Regions from separate parts of the Shewanella sp. MR-4 genome, predicted to be linked through region 2. Evidence: riboswitches for the same ligand, from Rfam matches in the RefSeq annotation. Region 2 holds a riboswitch; the other holds the start of a gene.

Region 1 (8,388 bases), 810 kb from region 2:
CAACTTACTTTGCCCACGCCTTCCCAGGTGGTTACTCAGCAAGTTACTACGCTTACATGTGGAGTGAGATTTTAGCAGCAGATGCCTACGCTTATGTGCAAACTCAAGGTGGCTTAAACCGTGAAATCGGCATGAAATACCGCAAGACCATTCGCGAAGTGGGCAACAGCATTGCACCAATGGAAGCTTACAAAAACTTCCGTGGTCAAGAGCCTACCACCGAAGGGTTATTGAACCGCCGTGGACTCAACACTGCTCTGTAATTTGGGGTTGGGTAATAAATAAAAAAATAGGCCAGCATACTTGCTGGCCTATTTTATTTTTAACTCTCGCGAAATTCACCTTACGAACCGCAGAGTTGTCATTCTCTTAATTACGGTTTATTTCGCCAAACTTCTTGATTTAATTTGCAAACCAATGATAGTCAACACAAACAATACACTACAGGTCAGCAGCCCCGCATTGACTGATTCAGTAAAGCCAAGCACCACATAACCCACCATGCTGATCAGCGCCACTATCACTGCGTAAGGCAGCTGAGTCACAACGTGGTCGATATGGTGGCAGCTCGCGCCGGTTGACGACAAAATCGTGGTATCCGAAATCGGTGAACAGTGATCACCAAATACCGCGCCCGCCAATACTGAAGCTAGCATAGGTAACATCATGGCCGTATGGCTACCCATCGCCATATCGGCGGCAATCGGCAGCATAATGCCGAACGTGCCCCAACTGGTGCCGGTAGAAAACGCCGTTAGACCCGCTAACACAAACATCAACGCAGGCAAGAAGGCAAAGGGAATATTCCCTGTGGCGAGGCTTGCCATAAACTTACCAGTTTCAAGCTGGCCAATCACACCAGCAATAGTCCATGCAAATAACAGGATATAAATCGCAGGCAGCATAGAGCGAGCGCCCTGCACTATACCTTTAACAACCATCGACTTTTCAACGCCTTGCACTAGGTTAAGCACCAGTGCAACCGCTAAACCAATCAGGGCACCAAAGAACAGTGATGAACTGACATCGGTTTTCTCAAAAGCGGAAATAATATTAAATTCAATGCCTTCTTTCGCTAATACCTGAGCACCACTATCGATCATAAAATACAGGGTCGCAAATACCAGCACGGTAATAGGTAAGAATAACCCGAGGATTTTACCCGTTTCGGCTTCGGGTAGATCGGCATTCGCCCCGGGTGGTAATCCTTTATTCTCATCATATAAATTACCGCGCTGTGCATTTAATTCATGCTCACGCATAGGGCCAATATCCAAGCCCATAAATGCAACACAAAGTAATAATAATAAAGAAAAAATAGCGTAGAAATTCATAGGGATCATTTGAATAAATACACTCAAATGCCCAGAATCGGCAAAGCCATGGGCGGTTAATATGCCGCCGATCAGCGCAATAATATAAGCGCCCCAACTGGATACTGGCGAAATAACACAAACCGGCGCCGCCGTAGAATCTAATAAATAGGCTAACTTAGCGCGGGAAATATAATAACGGTCGGTGACGGGTCTTGCGACAGAACCAACGACTAAGCTATTGAAATAATCGTCAATAAAGACAACACAGCCTAAAAACATGGTCAGTAATTTGGCATCGCGTTTATTGCGAATATGCAGGCGCGCCCAATCGGCAAATGCCCGCGCACTACCACTGACGGTAATTAACGCAGTGATCATCCCTAATACAATTAAAAAGCCGAGAATGTATAAATTCCAAGAATTTACGCCATCTTCTGACCAAAAAAGTCCTTTTACACTGTTAACTAAAAACTCACCGCTGGCCACAGGTGAAAATTGATTGAGTAATAATACCCCAATCACAATACCTAAACCGAGGGAAAGGAGAACGCGGCGAGTGAAAATCGCCAACACAATTGCGACCACAGGCGGCAGCAGAGAAAGTGCCGAATCGGCGTAACTTACTACAGTCATTGATTATTTCTTCGTCAAAATACGAATGGAGGGCGACTGAACTGGTGGGAAAAGGCAATAGATACCCAAGATCACCTGTCCTATCAGTAGCGCTCCATAGTAACTATTCCTAATATCCGTATCAGAAAATACTATGGCAGTGTTGTACCTATTCGGCACAACCCCAGCAGTTGATCGTGATAAATCAAACCACTTCGGCACCAAATCCTTTCGTGAACGATCAACGGAATCACCCTACTGATCACTACTGATATTTGGTGCGCCTCTACTTCTAAGAACGCCCTTGCACGGGCGTGAGGCACATAAAAACATAAGCGGCTAAGCAGTTGCCACCGCAAAGCCGCTTACTTTGACTTAGATCACAGATAAAATCAACCTAGAGTTGCAATCAACTCTGGAACGGCGTCGAACAGGTCAGCTTCGAGACCATAATCGGCCACTTGGAAGATTGGCGCTTCAGGATCTTTGTTGATTGCCACAATCACCTTAGCGTCTTTCATCCCTGCTAAATGCTGAATCGCACCCGAAATCCCCACGGCGATGTAGAGATTTGGTGCCACAATCTTACCGGTTTGACCCACTTGCAGATCGTTAGGCACAAAACCTGCGTCAACCGCGGCGCGAGATGCCCCAACAGCGGCACCGAGTTTGTCCGCCAATTGCTCTAACATACCAAAGTTTTCACCGCTGCCCATACCACGGCCACCAGAAACGATAATGCCCGCATTACCTAACTCTGGACGCGCAGAAACGGTCAATGATTGAGACACAAACTGAGTTTTGGCTTCAAACACTTTATCTAAAGTAGTCACGGCTGCACTGTTGCCCTGCGCTGCCGCATCGAAGGCACTGGCACGGACTGTCATCACTTTAATCGCGTCATGGCTTTGTACTGTCGCTAAAGCGTTACCCGCATAAATCGGGCGAACAAAGGTGTCGCTACTCACTACGCCAATCACTTCAGAAATTTGCGCAACGTCTAACAAGGCAGCCACACGCGGTAGCGTATCTTTACCGGCACTTGATGCTGCGGCGAGGATATGGCTGTAATTTGGTGCTAAGTCCACCAGCAATTTAGCTACGTTTTCGGCTAAATGCGCTTCATAGGCACTGTTATCGGCGACCAATACTTGAGCGACGCCTTGTAGGGCCTGCGCAGCTTGCGCCACGGCGCCACATTGGTGGCCAACCACCAATACATGCACATCATCACCAATTGCACGGGCTGCGGTGACAACCTTTGCGGTATCCAGTTTCAGTGCCGCATTATCGTGTTCTGCTAATACTAAAATGGCCATTTAGATCACCTTCGCTTCATTCTTTAACTTTTCAACCAGCTCAGCTACAGACGCAACCATGATACCCGCTTTACGTTCGGCAGGCGGCGTCACCTTCACCACAGTTTGATGGGCTTTTAGCGTCACACCTAAATCCGCAACAGTGAGCACATCTAATGGCTTACGTTTAGCTTTCATGATGTTAGGTAATGAAGCGTAACGTGGTTCGTTCAAACGTAAATCGGCGGTCACCACGGCTGGCAATGGCAGACTTAAGGTTTGCATCCCGCCATCAATCTCGCGAGCCACTTGCACTGAATTGCCTTCCACTTTGATTTCAGAAGCAAAAGTTGCCTGTGGCATATCCGTTAATGCCGCAAACATTTGGCCAGTTTGGTTATTATCGCCATCGATAGATTGCTTACCAAACAGCACTAATTGTGCTTGTTCTTTTTCTTGTACGGCTTTGAGTAATTTGGCAATCGATACTGGGGTTAACTCTTCTTCAGTATCAATGTGAATCGCACGGTCAGCACCTAATGCTAACGCGGTACGTAATTGTTCTTGAACGGCTTTATTGCCGATACTGACGACCACTACTTCAGTAGCACTGCCCGCTTCTTTTAAACGAACCGCTTCTTCTACTGCAATTTCACAAAAAGGGTTCAACGCCATTTTGAGGTTTGCGGTATCAACGCTGGTGTTGTCAGCTTTTACCCTGACCTTCACATTGGCATCAACTACGCGCTTAACAGGCACCAATACTTTCATAGGGTTTCCTTCCTACACTTTCATGTACATGGACAAAACATTGGTCATCACCAATGCAGGATAGAGCCACTTTACGTCCTGTTAACGTTAACGTCAACTAAACTCAAACGCCTGTTTGCATTTTTAAGTCTGTGGTATTGGCCACATTTTTGAACACTTATCTGCCATATTTAAAAAGTTCAAAAATTAAATAATATTTAATTTCTGTTTATTGCATAATTTTATTTGATTCGAACAATATTAGTTTCTATCATTTAGCTGTTGTTCACCATTATCCTGTAATAAAAATAGAGTGGGACGAAAATAGATATGAGCGAATTTTTAGAGATATTAACTCACGGTCGTCGTTTTAAAGCTGCGGTAAAAGATCTCAGCGTTGAAGAACTGCGTGATTTAGCGGCTAAGCTAGATAAAATTTTAGTTGAGCGTGAGTCAATGGAGGCAGAAGAACAGCAAGCTATTGCTGCGCGTAATGCCAAAATCGAAGAAATCCGCCAACAAATGGAAGCAGTTGGTTTATCAATCGACGACTTAGGTGGCGTAGCAGTTAAAGCTGCAGGTAAAAAACGCGCTCCACGTCCAGCAAAATACCAAATTGAAGTTAACGGCGAAGTGATCCAGTGGACTGGTCAAGGTCGTATGCCAACGGTATTTAAGAACGAAGTCAATAAAGGCCGTTCTATGGATGATTTCTTAATCTAATCCAATACAGTGTTTGTAATAGCCGTTTGCTATTACCACTGAGTAACATAAAAAAGCTCGCGCCCTGCGAGCTTTTTTATGCCTGAATGAATCCCCGTCATTGCATTCAAGCAAATGCTTAAATTGCGTTACAATTCAGCTTTAGTATTTACATCTGCTTTGGGTTACTCTTTATTCACCCTCCGTCTAAGTGAATAAAAAATGCAGATAAACAATAAGATAATAATAAGCTGCGGCATTATAAGTAGTTTGGTATCCCACAACATTTTTGCCGAGGCCAACCCCATCTCCCCCGTCAATAAGTTAACGGCCTTCACTAATGCTGAATTAATCATGGCGCCAGGGAAGCGACTCACAAATGCCACCTTATTAGTAGAAAATAATCGGATCAAAGCCATTATTGAAAAAGGGGATATTCCAGAGGCAGCATTAAAGGTTGATCTCAGTGGCTATACTATCTATCCCGGTTTTATCGATCCCTTTACCGATTATGGTATCGAGTTTGAATATCCCAAATTGGGGCTGACTCGTCCGGTATATGATATTAAACGTATCGGTGGTAATGCCGAAAATGGTGCAATTCACGCTGAAAAAGAATGGTTTAATTACGTTTACCCAAATAAAGAACGCGCACGTGATTGGATCAATAACGGCTTTACCAGCGTGCAAAGCAGTAAACTCGACGGTATTTTCCGCGGTACAGGTGTTAGCCTTTCATTAGCCGATAAAACCGCCAACGAGGTGATTTATCGTGCACGCAGCCAACCTTTTATGGCCTTCGATAAAGGCACGTCTGAACAAGACTACCCCAATTCTCTGATGGGCAGTATCGCGCTTATCCGACAAACCTTTGCCGATGCTAACTGGTATAACCAAAATAAGCACAAATCGGTTAATAGTTCAGCAAATGCTCAAATTGAATTTAATATCGCCTTCGAACGCTTAGATAACTTAGCCGAGAAACAAATCGTCTTTGAAACAAAAAACCTCAACGATTTGCTGCGCGCCGCGAACCTGCTCAAAGAACATCAGCAGCCAGCCAACTTACTCGCAAGTGGTCAAGAATATGCGCGCATCAATGAATTACAGACCCTGAATTATCCTCTCATCCTGCCGCTCAACTATCCGCAAGCACCGGATGTGGGTACCGATGATGCCGACCGTGAAGTCTCCCTTGCAGAACTCAGACAATGGGAACGCGCCCCCACAAACCCAGCAGCAGTGGCTAATGCGGGCATCCCTTTTGCGTTTACCCAATTTGGCATTAAGACCGAGGCATTTTGGCCTCGCCTGCGTCAAGCCATCGCCCAGGGACTGAGTGAGGACAAGGCCCTCGCCGCACTGACAACTCAAGCCGCCGAGATGGCGGGTACGGCCGAGTTCGCCGGTAAACTTGCTCCCGGCTATATGGCCGACTTTGTGATTACTAAGGGCAATATCTTTAAAGATGGCCAGATTTACAGTGTCTGGCTGCAGGGCAAAGAGCAGTCCATTCGCTCACTCCCTCAGGCCAAACTCTTGGGCGATTATCAGCTCACGCTGAATAATCTCACCTTAGATCTAAGCCTTGAAGAAACGGGCAAAGCGGGCAAAACCGCCTTCCAAGGTCAGCTGAGTAGTGGCGAGAAGAGCATTACACTCACCAATCTTCAGCTTGAAGACGACGGCCGCGTGAGCTTTAACGCCGATTTAAGCGATGCGGGCATACATGGCATCAGCCGTTTTACCCTCTGGCTCGCTAAAGATGGTATTCAAGGCCGCATGGTGGACGCCCAAAGTCGCAGTATTAATGTGGCGGGTATTGCTATCGCTTCGAGTCCAAAGACGGAGCAAGAAGGCACGTCTAAAACCGATTCCGCACCAACCTTAGTCAGTCAACTCACCTACCCTAACGTCGCCTATGGTTTGAGCGAGGCGCCAAAAGCCGAAAAACTCCATATTAAAAATGCCACCCTGTGGACCTCGGATAAACAGGGGATTTTGGAACATGCGGATCTGTTAATGGCCAATGGCCGAATTGAAAAAATCGGTCAGCAACTCAGCACGCCTTCGGGTTATCAAGTTCTCGATGCAACGGGTAAACACTTAACTGCGGGTATCGTCGATGAACATTCCCATATTGCTATCAATGGTGGCACGAATGAAGGTACAGATGCAGTCACCTCTGAGGTGCGGATTGGCGATGTGATCAATCCCGAAGATATCTCCATCTACCGTGCACTCGCGGGCGGCGTCACCAGCGCACAATTACTCCATGGCAGCGCTAACCCAATTGGTGGCCAATCCCAGTTAATCAAGATGAAATGGGGTGAGAGTGCTGAACAGCTTAAATTTGCCAATGCCCCTGCCAGTATCAAATTCGCCCTTGGCGAAAACGTCAAACAGAGTAACTGGGGCGAGAAATTTGTTCAGCGCTTCCCGCAGACTCGCATGGGCGTAAAAGCTTTATTTGAAGAAACCTTCGATGCCGCAATCACCTATGAGAAAGCGCTGAAGGACTACGATGACTTACGTAGCAGTGAGAAGAAGAAAACCATTGCGCCGCGCCCAAGCTATCGCCTACAGGCGGTAGCCGAAGTGTTAAAGCAGCAGCGCGATGTGCATATCCACTCCTACGTGCAGTCAGAAATCTTAATGTTCCTGCGATTAGCCGAAGCCTATCACTTTAAGGTGCAAACCTTTACCCACGTGCTCGAAGGTTACAAGGTTGCCAGCGAGCTAGCCGCCCATGGTGCAGGCGCCTCGACCTTTGCCGATTGGTGGGCCTATAAGTTCGAAGTCTATGATGCGATTCCACAAAACGCGTGCCTGATGCAAAAACAAGGCGTGCTTACCAGCATCAACTCTGACGACAACGAAATGCAGCGCAGACTCAACCAAGAAGCGGCTAAGTCAATGATGTATTGCGGTATGTCTAAAGAAGACGCCTGGAATATGGTGACCATCAACCCAGCGAAGCAGCTCAGAGTCGATGAGTATGTTGGCTCACTCACCCCAGGCAAAATGGCCGATATCGTGCTTTGGAACGCCGAGCCGCTGTCGATTTACGCCAAGGTGACCCAGGCTTGGGTCGAAGGCAAACGCTACTTCGATCGCGACCAAGACCAGCTTGCCCAGCAGCAGGTCGTCGCAGAGCGTGCAGCCCTTATCCAAAAAATTCTCAGTAGTGATGATAACGCCAAGGGGGGTGAGAAAGTCACTCCGCTTAAGGAACCTCAATGGCACTGCGATACCCATTATCAGGCTTGGGGCCAACATCATCAGGGAGCAAAATAATGAAGCACTTATCCACTAGCTTGTTGCTGTCGACATTGGCTATCACGCTGTCAGCGCAGGCACATAATCTCATCCCTGCGGGCAAACAAACCCAGAGCGTGCTGATTAAAAACGCCACAGTGCATACTGTCAGCCAAGGGACATTAACCAATACCGATGTGTTGATTGAGCAAGGTAAAATCAGCGCCATCGGGCCACAGCTAAGCATCAACGGCCCTGATGGCCAAGCGCAGATCATCGATGCCACGGGCAAACATTTATACCCCGGCCTTATCGCACTCGATACCAGTCTAGGTTTAGTAGAAATCGAGATGGTGCGCCCAACCGTCGATAATGCAGAAGTCGGTGATTTTAATCCGCAAATTAGCGCGGCAACGGCTTACAACCCGGATTCAGAGCTGCTGCCAACCATT
Region 2 (8,388 bases):
AATCTGTATTACTTCTCCTTAGCGGATAACAGCGTCAGCCAACTGCCGATAGGCGAGGGCTTTGCCACCGATGCGCGCCTATCGCCCAAGGGTAATTTTGTGTCCTTTGTGCGGGACCAAAATCTGTATGTGCTCAATTTAGCGACTAAAAAGCTTGAGGCCATGACCACAGACGGTGGCGGCGCGATTAAAAATGCCATGGCGGAATTTGTTGCCCAGGAAGAAATGGATCGTATGACGGGTTACTGGTGGGCGCCCGATGAGTCGGCCATTGCCTTTACCCGTATCGATGAGTCTGGCGTTGAGTTAGTCACCCGTAATGAAATCTACGCCGATGGCATTAAGCTTACCGAGCAGCGTTATCCGGCGGCGGGTAAAAACAATGTCGAGATCCAACTGGGGGTTGTGGCCCTTAATAATAAAGCCATCAATTGGGTCACCTTAAGCGATGATAAAAATAAGGATATTTACCTGCCTCGCGTCGATTGGTTGCCCGACAGTAAGCATTTATCCTTCCAGTGGCAGAGCCGCGATCAACAAAAATTAGACCTGCAACTGGTGGCGCTCGATGCGCTGACCAAGCCGAAAACCTTAGTCAAAGAGCGCAGCGATGCTTGGGTGAATCTAAACAATGACCTGCACTTCTTAAAGCAGCAATCGGCGTTTATCTGGGCCTCTGAGCGTGACGGCTTTAATCATCTCTATTTGTTTGACCTAAAAGGTAAGCTGAAGACACAACTGACCAAGGGCAATTGGGCAGTCGATGAGCTGGAATATATCGATGAAACCGCAGGCTGGGTGTATTTCACCGGCCGCAAAGATACCCCTATCGAAAAACATCTCTACCGTGTGTCGTTAGCGGGTGGCAAGGTTGAGCGCGTGAGCAGCGAGGCGGGGATGCACAATCCGGTATTTGCCGATAGTCAAAGTGTGTATCTGGATTATTTTAATAGCTTATCTCAGCCGCCACAGATCAGTTTGCACGGCGATAAGGGTCAACACTTGGCGTGGGTCGAGCAGAACCAAGTCAAAGCAGGTCATCCTCTGTATGACTATGCTGGCCTGTGGCAACTGCCTGAGTTTAAAGAGCTTAAAGCCGAAGATGGTCAAATCTTACAAACGCGTCTCTTTAAACCTGTGCCCTTCGATGCGAACAAAAAATACCCTGTGGTAGTACGCGTTTATGGTGGCCCACATGCGCAATTGGTGACCAATAGTTGGAGTGAGCAGGATTACTTTACCCAATACTTAGTGCAGCAAGGTTATGTGGTATTTCAACTGGATAACCGTGGCAGTGCCCATAGAGGCACTCAGTTCGAACAGGTGATTTACCGTCACTTGGGTGAGGCGGAAGTGAACGACCAAAAGGTTGGCGTCGACTATCTGCGCAGTCTGCCCTTTGTCGATAGCGATAATGTGGCGATTTATGGCCACAGCTACGGCGGTTATATGGCCTTGATGAGTTTGTTTAAGGCGCCAGATTACTTTAAGGCGGCGATTTCGGGTGCGCCCGTCACCGATTGGCGCTTGTACGACACTCACTACACCGAGCGTTATCTCGCCCATCCCGCGAATAATGAACAAGGTTACGAAGCCAGTAGCGTGTTCCCCTATGTGAAAAACTATCAGTCGGGGTTATTGATGTACCACGGCATGGCCGACGATAACGTGTTGTTTGAAAACAGTACTCGCGTGTATAAGGCGTTGCAGGACGAAGGCAAACTGTTCCAGATGATTGATTATCCAGGTTCTAAGCATTCGATGCGCGGTGAGAAAGTGCGTAATCATTTATATCGCTCACTGGCGGATTTCCTCGATAGACAGCTTAAAAGCGGCAAATAACCCACAGCAGAGCACTGTTTAACCAAGCGTACGCAGTTAAACTAGCGCATGCAGTTATCCAAGAGTGAGGCTAACACCTCACTCTTTTTTTACACTCGGTATTTGGCTAATACCTTAGCTACCACCTTAGCTAACATCTGAGTTAAGGCTGTGGATAGCACTTGGTTGTGAGTAAGTGCTCCATTCCAATCGATGCGCTTAAGGTTTGCGATGGCTATTTAAACTTGGTTATTCAAGTTTAGCGATTCAAGTTTGGCGGGGTGATAAAGCGGGGCAGAGGATTGGCCATATTGCAGAGATAAAAAAACCAGATCCGAGGATCTGGTTTTTATTATTCAAACGGACTTCGAAGATTAGTCTTCTAAGTTACCGCAGAAACGGTAGCCTTCACCGTGGATAGTCGCGATGATTTCTGGCGTATCTGGCAAGCTCTCGAAGTGCTTACGGATACGACGGATAGTCACGTCAACAGTACGGTCGTGTGGCTTTAACTCACGGCCAGTCATCTTCATCAGCAGATCGGCACGAGTTAAGATTTTGCCTGGGTTTTCAACAAAGTGCAGCATAGCGCGGAATTCGCTACGTGGCAGTTTGTAAGATTCACCCTGTGGGCTCACCAGAGAACGGCTATTGATCTCTAGGCTCCAATCGTTGAAACGGTAGTATTCGACAGAGCTCTTTTCTTCGACTTCGTTACCAGCGCTATTCACACGAGTCAGAAGGTTGCGAGCACGAATCGTCAATTCACGTGGGTTGAACGGCTTGGTAATATAATCGTCCGCGCCAATTTCAAGTCCAAGGATTTTGTCGACTTCGTTGTCACGGCCTGTCAGGAAGATCAGACCAATGTTGTTGATTTCACGTAATTCACGTGCCAACAACAGACCGTTTTTACCTGGTAGGTTAATGTCCATAACCACGAGGTTAATTTTGTTTTCCTGCATAGCCTTATGCATTTCTGCGCCATCATTGGCCTCAGTTACCACATACCCTTCTGCCTCGAAAATACTTCTCAGCGTGTTACGGGTAACGGCTTCATCTTCAACGATCAGAATGTGCGGATTTTGCATATTAATTACCTAAATTTTAACCAATTTTATTCTAACCATAAGGAACACTTACATCGGATCCTTATATTCATAAAATGTTGATACTTCCTCTAACTGCTCTGTGCTTCAAAGGAAAGATCTTTACGGCGACACGTCAGGATGTATATAAAGTGCACGTTTAAAGTGTAATACGATAAAACGTAACCAGTATCAACTTCGATAAGCAATAGTTATAAATAGTTCCTTAACTATTGTTTTTTTTAAAATGTTTAAATGATAAATCAAATGTAGAACACATTTTAAAAGATGTCTGGCTAGCTTTGGGTGATTTCACTGAGGAATCTAACAAACCCTTGTCAAGATTAAGCAAACTTAATGTTATCTGCTCAACTAGCCAATGGCGACATTGTACTCGTTTTAGGCATTTGTTAACAAATGAAATGTTAACAAATTTCTGGATGAAGCCCTGATTTACCATGATATTTACTTTAGTTATTGATTAGTATAACTAATGTATTTTTAATTCTTGTGACCTAGTTCACGCCTCTTTGGATTTTGAAGGCGCTCTGCTACACTAGCTCGGGTTCATTTTTCGACTAGACAACCAATGGACAACATGACTCAAGATTTGTGGCAGCATTACCAGAAGCCGTTGTTTTTGCTTACTCAAGCATTATCCTGTGATTTTTCCTTTGCTGTAATTACCGCCCATAATCCCGCTTCAACCCTCCTCAGTCCCAGCCAAAACCGTTTACTCGACCGCCAACTTCTCCGTGATATTGAATTAATCGGCAGCCCCTATCGTGCAATGGTGGGCGCATCGCCAGATTTATCCCATATGGAAAAGAGCTGGGCCGTGTTCGTCGATAGAAGCATGGCGCTGCAGTTGGGGAAAAAGTTTAATCAATATGCCATCTACATGGTGGAAAAGGGCGAGGTGAGTTTAGTGCCTTGCACCATCACCGGGCATGATGAAGTGTGTTTAGGCCTGTTTAATGATCACGTGCGTTTGGTTTACGAACTGCCGGATCTAGCGACCTAAGCCGCGCGAGTTTATTGCTATTTTTCTTGTCCGGCTTTGCCTGTAAAGGGCAAGGCTAGGTCGGTTATTTTTTAATCCTGTTAATGCCTGCATGATACCTCGCCACCATTTTTGCTTTGGCTTTACCGCTAAATTGCTCATTGTTTTTAAAAGCGTTTATTGAATTTGTTTATGCGATGTGAAATTAGCATTGACTTCATTAGGGGTTTATTGCTACTTTTTTCGTCCCTTTCCGGCGGAAAGGAACAGAAGAGGAGCGTTAACTAGGTAGTCAGTCAGAGGAGCACAAACTCCAGCGATGATTGATGAGGGAGATTAACGCCGAGGCATAGATGTGGTTGCTGCATGTTTATGTCGGTCGCTTAGGCTGAATCCTAACGATTGTCACCTGTAATTGGTGGAGAGCTTCTGGTGACGATTGCTGTTTCCCTTCTATTGGGGTGCGTATCATTGAGCACCAGGCTCTTCGAACGAAGTTGGTTCGGAGCGTAATCATGTTAGTTAATCAAGATCTTATCCTAGTTTGTGCCGTGTCTTCTGCTTCTGCGGAGGTACGATAATGTCTCTTGTTGTCGCAAAATTTGGTGGTACCTCTGTCGCCGATTACGGTGCAATGAATCGCTGCGCCGATATCGTACTGGGCAATCCCGATTGCCGTTTAGTGGTGGTTAGCGCCTCCAGTGGCGTGACTAACCTCTTGGTTGAACTCACTCAAGAGTCGATGAATGACGATGGTCGTTTACAGCGCTTAAAGCAAATAGCCCAAATTCAATACGCTATCTTAGATAAACTGGGTCGCCCCAACGATGTAGCTGCGGCATTGGATAAGCTGTTAAGTCGTATGGCGGTATTGAGCGAAGCGCTGGCATCCCAACGCAGCAAGGCCACCATGGATGAGTTATTGTCCCTTGGCGAGCAGTGTTCGTCGGCATTATTTGCGGCGGTATTGCGCGAAAAAGGCGCCAACTCGAGTGCCTTCGATGTGCGCCGAGTGCTGCGCACCGACAGCCATTTTGGCCGCGCCGAGCCACAGGTTGAGCAAATTGCCATTCTCTCTCGTGAGCATTTACTGCCGCTGTTATCTGAACAAGTGATTGTGACTCAAGGCTTTATTGGTTCAGATGAGGCCGGACAAACCACCACACTTGGCCGTGGCGGTAGCGACTATTCTGCGGCACTGTTAGCCGAAGCCTTAAAAGCCTCTGCGGTTGAGATTTGGACCGATGTGGCCGGGATTTACACGACCGATCCGCGTCTTGCGCCAAACGCCCATCCTATTGCCGAAATCAGTTTTAACGAAGCCGCCGAAATGGCGACTTTTGGTGCCAAAGTGCTGCACCCTGCGACGATCCTGCCTGCGGTGCGCCAGCAAATTCAAGTGTTTGTCGGTTCGAGTAAGGAGCCTGAAAAGGGAGGCACTTGGATCCGTCATCAGGTTGAAGATGCGCCTGTATTTCGTGCGGTTGCGCTGCGCCGCGACCAAACGCTACTCAATTTACACAGCCTGCAAATGTTGCATGCTCAGGGCTTCTTGGCTGAAACCTTTGCCACACTGGCAAGGCATAAGATCAGTGTGGATTTGATCACCACTTCAGAAGTTAACGTATCGCTGACCCTAGATAAAACCGGCTCGGATTCAAGCGGCCAAGGGCTGTTGAGCGAGGCGTTGCTGCAGGAATTATCACAGCATTGCCGTGTACGTGTTGAAGATGGTTTAGCACTGGTGGCGATTATCGGTAACCGTATTGCCACCACTGCGGGCATTTGCCGCCGGGTGTTTGAAGTGCTTGAGCCCCACAATGTGCGTATGATCTGCCAAGGCGCCAGCCCGCATAATTTGTGCGTATTGGTCGCCGAATCAGAAGCGGCGCAAGTGGTTAAAGCACTGCACGAAAACCTGTTCGAAGGCGCGTAATATGCAACCGACTGCGTCGTCTTTAACCATTGGGGAGCTTGCCGCAGGGCAAGCACTCACTCTGCCGATTTACCACTTCAAGCCAAGTGGTCATGTTTCTGGCCCTAAAGTGTATATTCAGGCCAATGTCCACGGCGCTGAGGTGCAGGGGAATGCGGTGATTTTCCAATTGATGAAGCAGCTTGAGCGCTGTGACATCTTAGGGGAAATCACCTTAGTGCCCTTGGCAAATCCGCTGGGGATAAATCAAAAGAGTGGTGAGTTTACGCTGGGGCGTTTTGACCCTATCACAGGGGCAAACTGGAACCGCGAGTACTTAAATCACTCGATTGATTTACCCGCTTGGTACCGTGAACATGCCGAGCTTAGTGATAGTGCGCTTATCCAAGCTTACCGCAGTACCTTAGTTGAGGCGTGTCAGCAGCGATTACGTAACGAGTGGGGCGTGACCACGGGCCACAGATTAGCGGTTAACCTGCAGGCCATGGCCCACGAGGCGGATATAGTATTGGATCTGCATACCGGGCCTAAATCCTGTAAACACTTGTATTGCCCAGAATATGATATTGTGGCGGCGCAGTTTTTCTCGATTCCTTACACCTTAGTGATCCCCAATAGTTTTGGCGGGGCTATGGATGAAGCGGCATTTTGCCCTTGGTGGCAATTGAGTGAAGTCGCCAAAGCACAGGGGCGAGAACTTGAGATCGCTGTTTCGGCCTTTACCTTGGAACTTGCGAGCCAAGAACGCATTTGCCTTGAGGATGCTTTAGTCGATGCTCAGGGGATTTTGGCCTACTTGAGTCATCGTGGGGTGATCGCCGAGCGAGTCGCACCCGCAAAGATGCCACGTTTTGGCTGTTATCTTAAGGATTACAAAAAGTACCATGCGCCCATGGCGGGATTGGTGGAATATGTGGCGCCCGTGGGAGAGCCACTGGCGGCGGGTGAGACCTTAGTCAATCTGCTGCGGCTCGACTTATATGGCAGTGAGCAGGAGCTGACGGCGCTAAGCTTGCCGCAGGATTGTGTGCCCATACTCCATTTTGCCTCGGCGTCAGTGCATCAAGGCACAGAGCTTTATAAAGTCATGACGAATTTGTTTGAATTGCCACAGTAACGGCAATGGGTAAAACAAAACGCCAATCATAAGATTGGCGTTTTTTATTCCAGTCTACAACCACTTAAAGCGATAGAAGAGTGCCATTTGCAGGGCGACCAGCGAGATAAGAATGCCGCAGAAGGTCGCAAAAGCCCAAGCATTATCGGCACCGGGAATGCCACCAATATTGACCCCAAGCAATCCGGTCAAAAAGCCCAGCGGTAAGAAGATTGCCGAGACTAAGGATAAGAAATACAAGCGCTTGTTTAGTTGCTCCGATTGTTGACTGAGTAATTCTTCCTGGGTCACATTGGCCCTATCGCGCAGGGCGTCTAAGTCTTCAATGGTGCGGATCAGCTTATCTGTGGTTTCGCGCATCTTGAGTCTTTCGGATTCATTAAACAGCACAAATTGATCCGAGAGCATCTTGGCGTAAGCTTCTTTCTGCGGGCCTAAATAACGGCGCAGCGCCACGGTTTGCCTGCGTAGCTCGGCGATATCTGTGCGTAAATCTTTTACATTGCCAGAGACAACTTGTTCTTCTAACTCAGAAAGTTGCTCTTCAAGGGTGTCGATAAAATCCACTTTACGGGTGGTGAGTCTTTCGCAAACCGCAAGGATAAAGTCCCCTGTGGTGGTGGGACCGGCGCCTTCCATAATGAGTTCTGCAACATCTTTAACCGAGAGTAGCTCGCGATCACAGGTTGAGATAATCCGTTGTTTGTCGGCGTAAATTCGCACTGCAACCATGTCTTCGGGGGCCGAATTGGGGTTTAAGTTTACCCCGCGCAGGGCCAGCAAGACGCCTTCACCTGCAAACACGGCCCGTGGGCGGGTATCTTGGGCCAGAAGGGCATCGGTTTCGACTTTATTTAGGCCGCTGTTTAGCACCCAATGACGGGCTTTTTTATGGCGATAACGTAGGTGTATCCAGATCAGTCCATCCTTAGGATCCCAGTTTTCAAGCTCTTCTGGGCTTAAGGTTGAACCTGCCTGAGCGCCACTAAGCACTAAGCTGTAGATAAATCCATCGTGCATATCGCATTCCATCTCTTACTCAATCATGGATTCAAGCTAACTGATTTCGTTGCGAAAATGAAGTATAGGCGTCGTTTGTGCTGATAATTGCCTCACTTCTCGGGCCTAAATTGCTGGTCAAGCAACTTATGATGAAATAGATTAAAATTAGCCATAGTTGTGATGCATTGAGAAGATAAAATGGAATATGAATTTCGGCGCAATAGTTTGACGGGCACTTATCTAGCCAGCTTTAGTATGGACCATGAGGTGCTGGGCCAATGGTTTTCGGAAGAGTTGGGGCCAGAGTTAGCCAAAATTCAACAAGTGCTCGATATTATCAAAGATATTCAAGCGGGCAAGCGAGATTCTTGGCGTCTGATTGGTGGCGATCTCACCCTAGATCTCGATGAAGAACAGGCGC

Evidence for each region. A riboswitch is a leader RNA that binds a small molecule or an ion and turns the genes downstream of it on or off. The one in region 2 is predicted to bind lysine.
Region 1: another riboswitch for lysine. It lies ahead of SHEWMR4_RS07080 (Na+/H+ antiporter NhaC family protein); the one in region 2 lies ahead of lysC (lysine-sensitive aspartokinase 3).

The regions. Positions count from the first base shown of each region.
Region 1 covers NC_008321.1:1,563,342-1,571,729, reverse strand. Annotated here, with positions in the region: gene SHEWMR4_RS07085 (M3 family metallopeptidase) at 1-263, shown strand, start outside; gene SHEWMR4_RS07080 (Na+/H+ antiporter NhaC family protein) at 381-1,949, opposite strand; lysine riboswitch at 2,029-2,225, opposite strand; gene SHEWMR4_RS07075 (electron transfer flavoprotein subunit alpha/FixB family protein) at 2,321-3,247, opposite strand; gene SHEWMR4_RS07070 (electron transfer flavoprotein subunit beta/FixA family protein) at 3,248-3,997, opposite strand; gene SHEWMR4_RS07065 (H-NS family nucleoid-associated regulatory protein) at 4,307-4,699, shown strand; gene SHEWMR4_RS07060 (amidohydrolase family protein) at 4,901-7,975, shown strand; gene SHEWMR4_RS07055 (amidohydrolase) at 7,975-8,388, shown strand, end outside.
Region 2 covers NC_008321.1:756,536-764,923, forward strand. Annotated here, with positions in the region: gene SHEWMR4_RS03400 (S9 family peptidase) at 1-1,842, shown strand, start outside; gene arcA (two-component system response regulator ArcA) at 2,196-2,912, opposite strand; gene SHEWMR4_RS03410 (DUF3293 domain-containing protein) at 3,499-3,933, shown strand; lysine riboswitch at 4,175-4,349, shown strand; gene lysC (lysine-sensitive aspartokinase 3) at 4,493-5,848, shown strand; gene SHEWMR4_RS03420 (succinylglutamate desuccinylase/aspartoacylase family protein) at 5,850-6,965, shown strand; gene SHEWMR4_RS03425 (zinc transporter ZntB) at 7,020-7,985, opposite strand; gene SHEWMR4_RS03430 (YacL family protein) at 8,166-8,388, shown strand, end outside.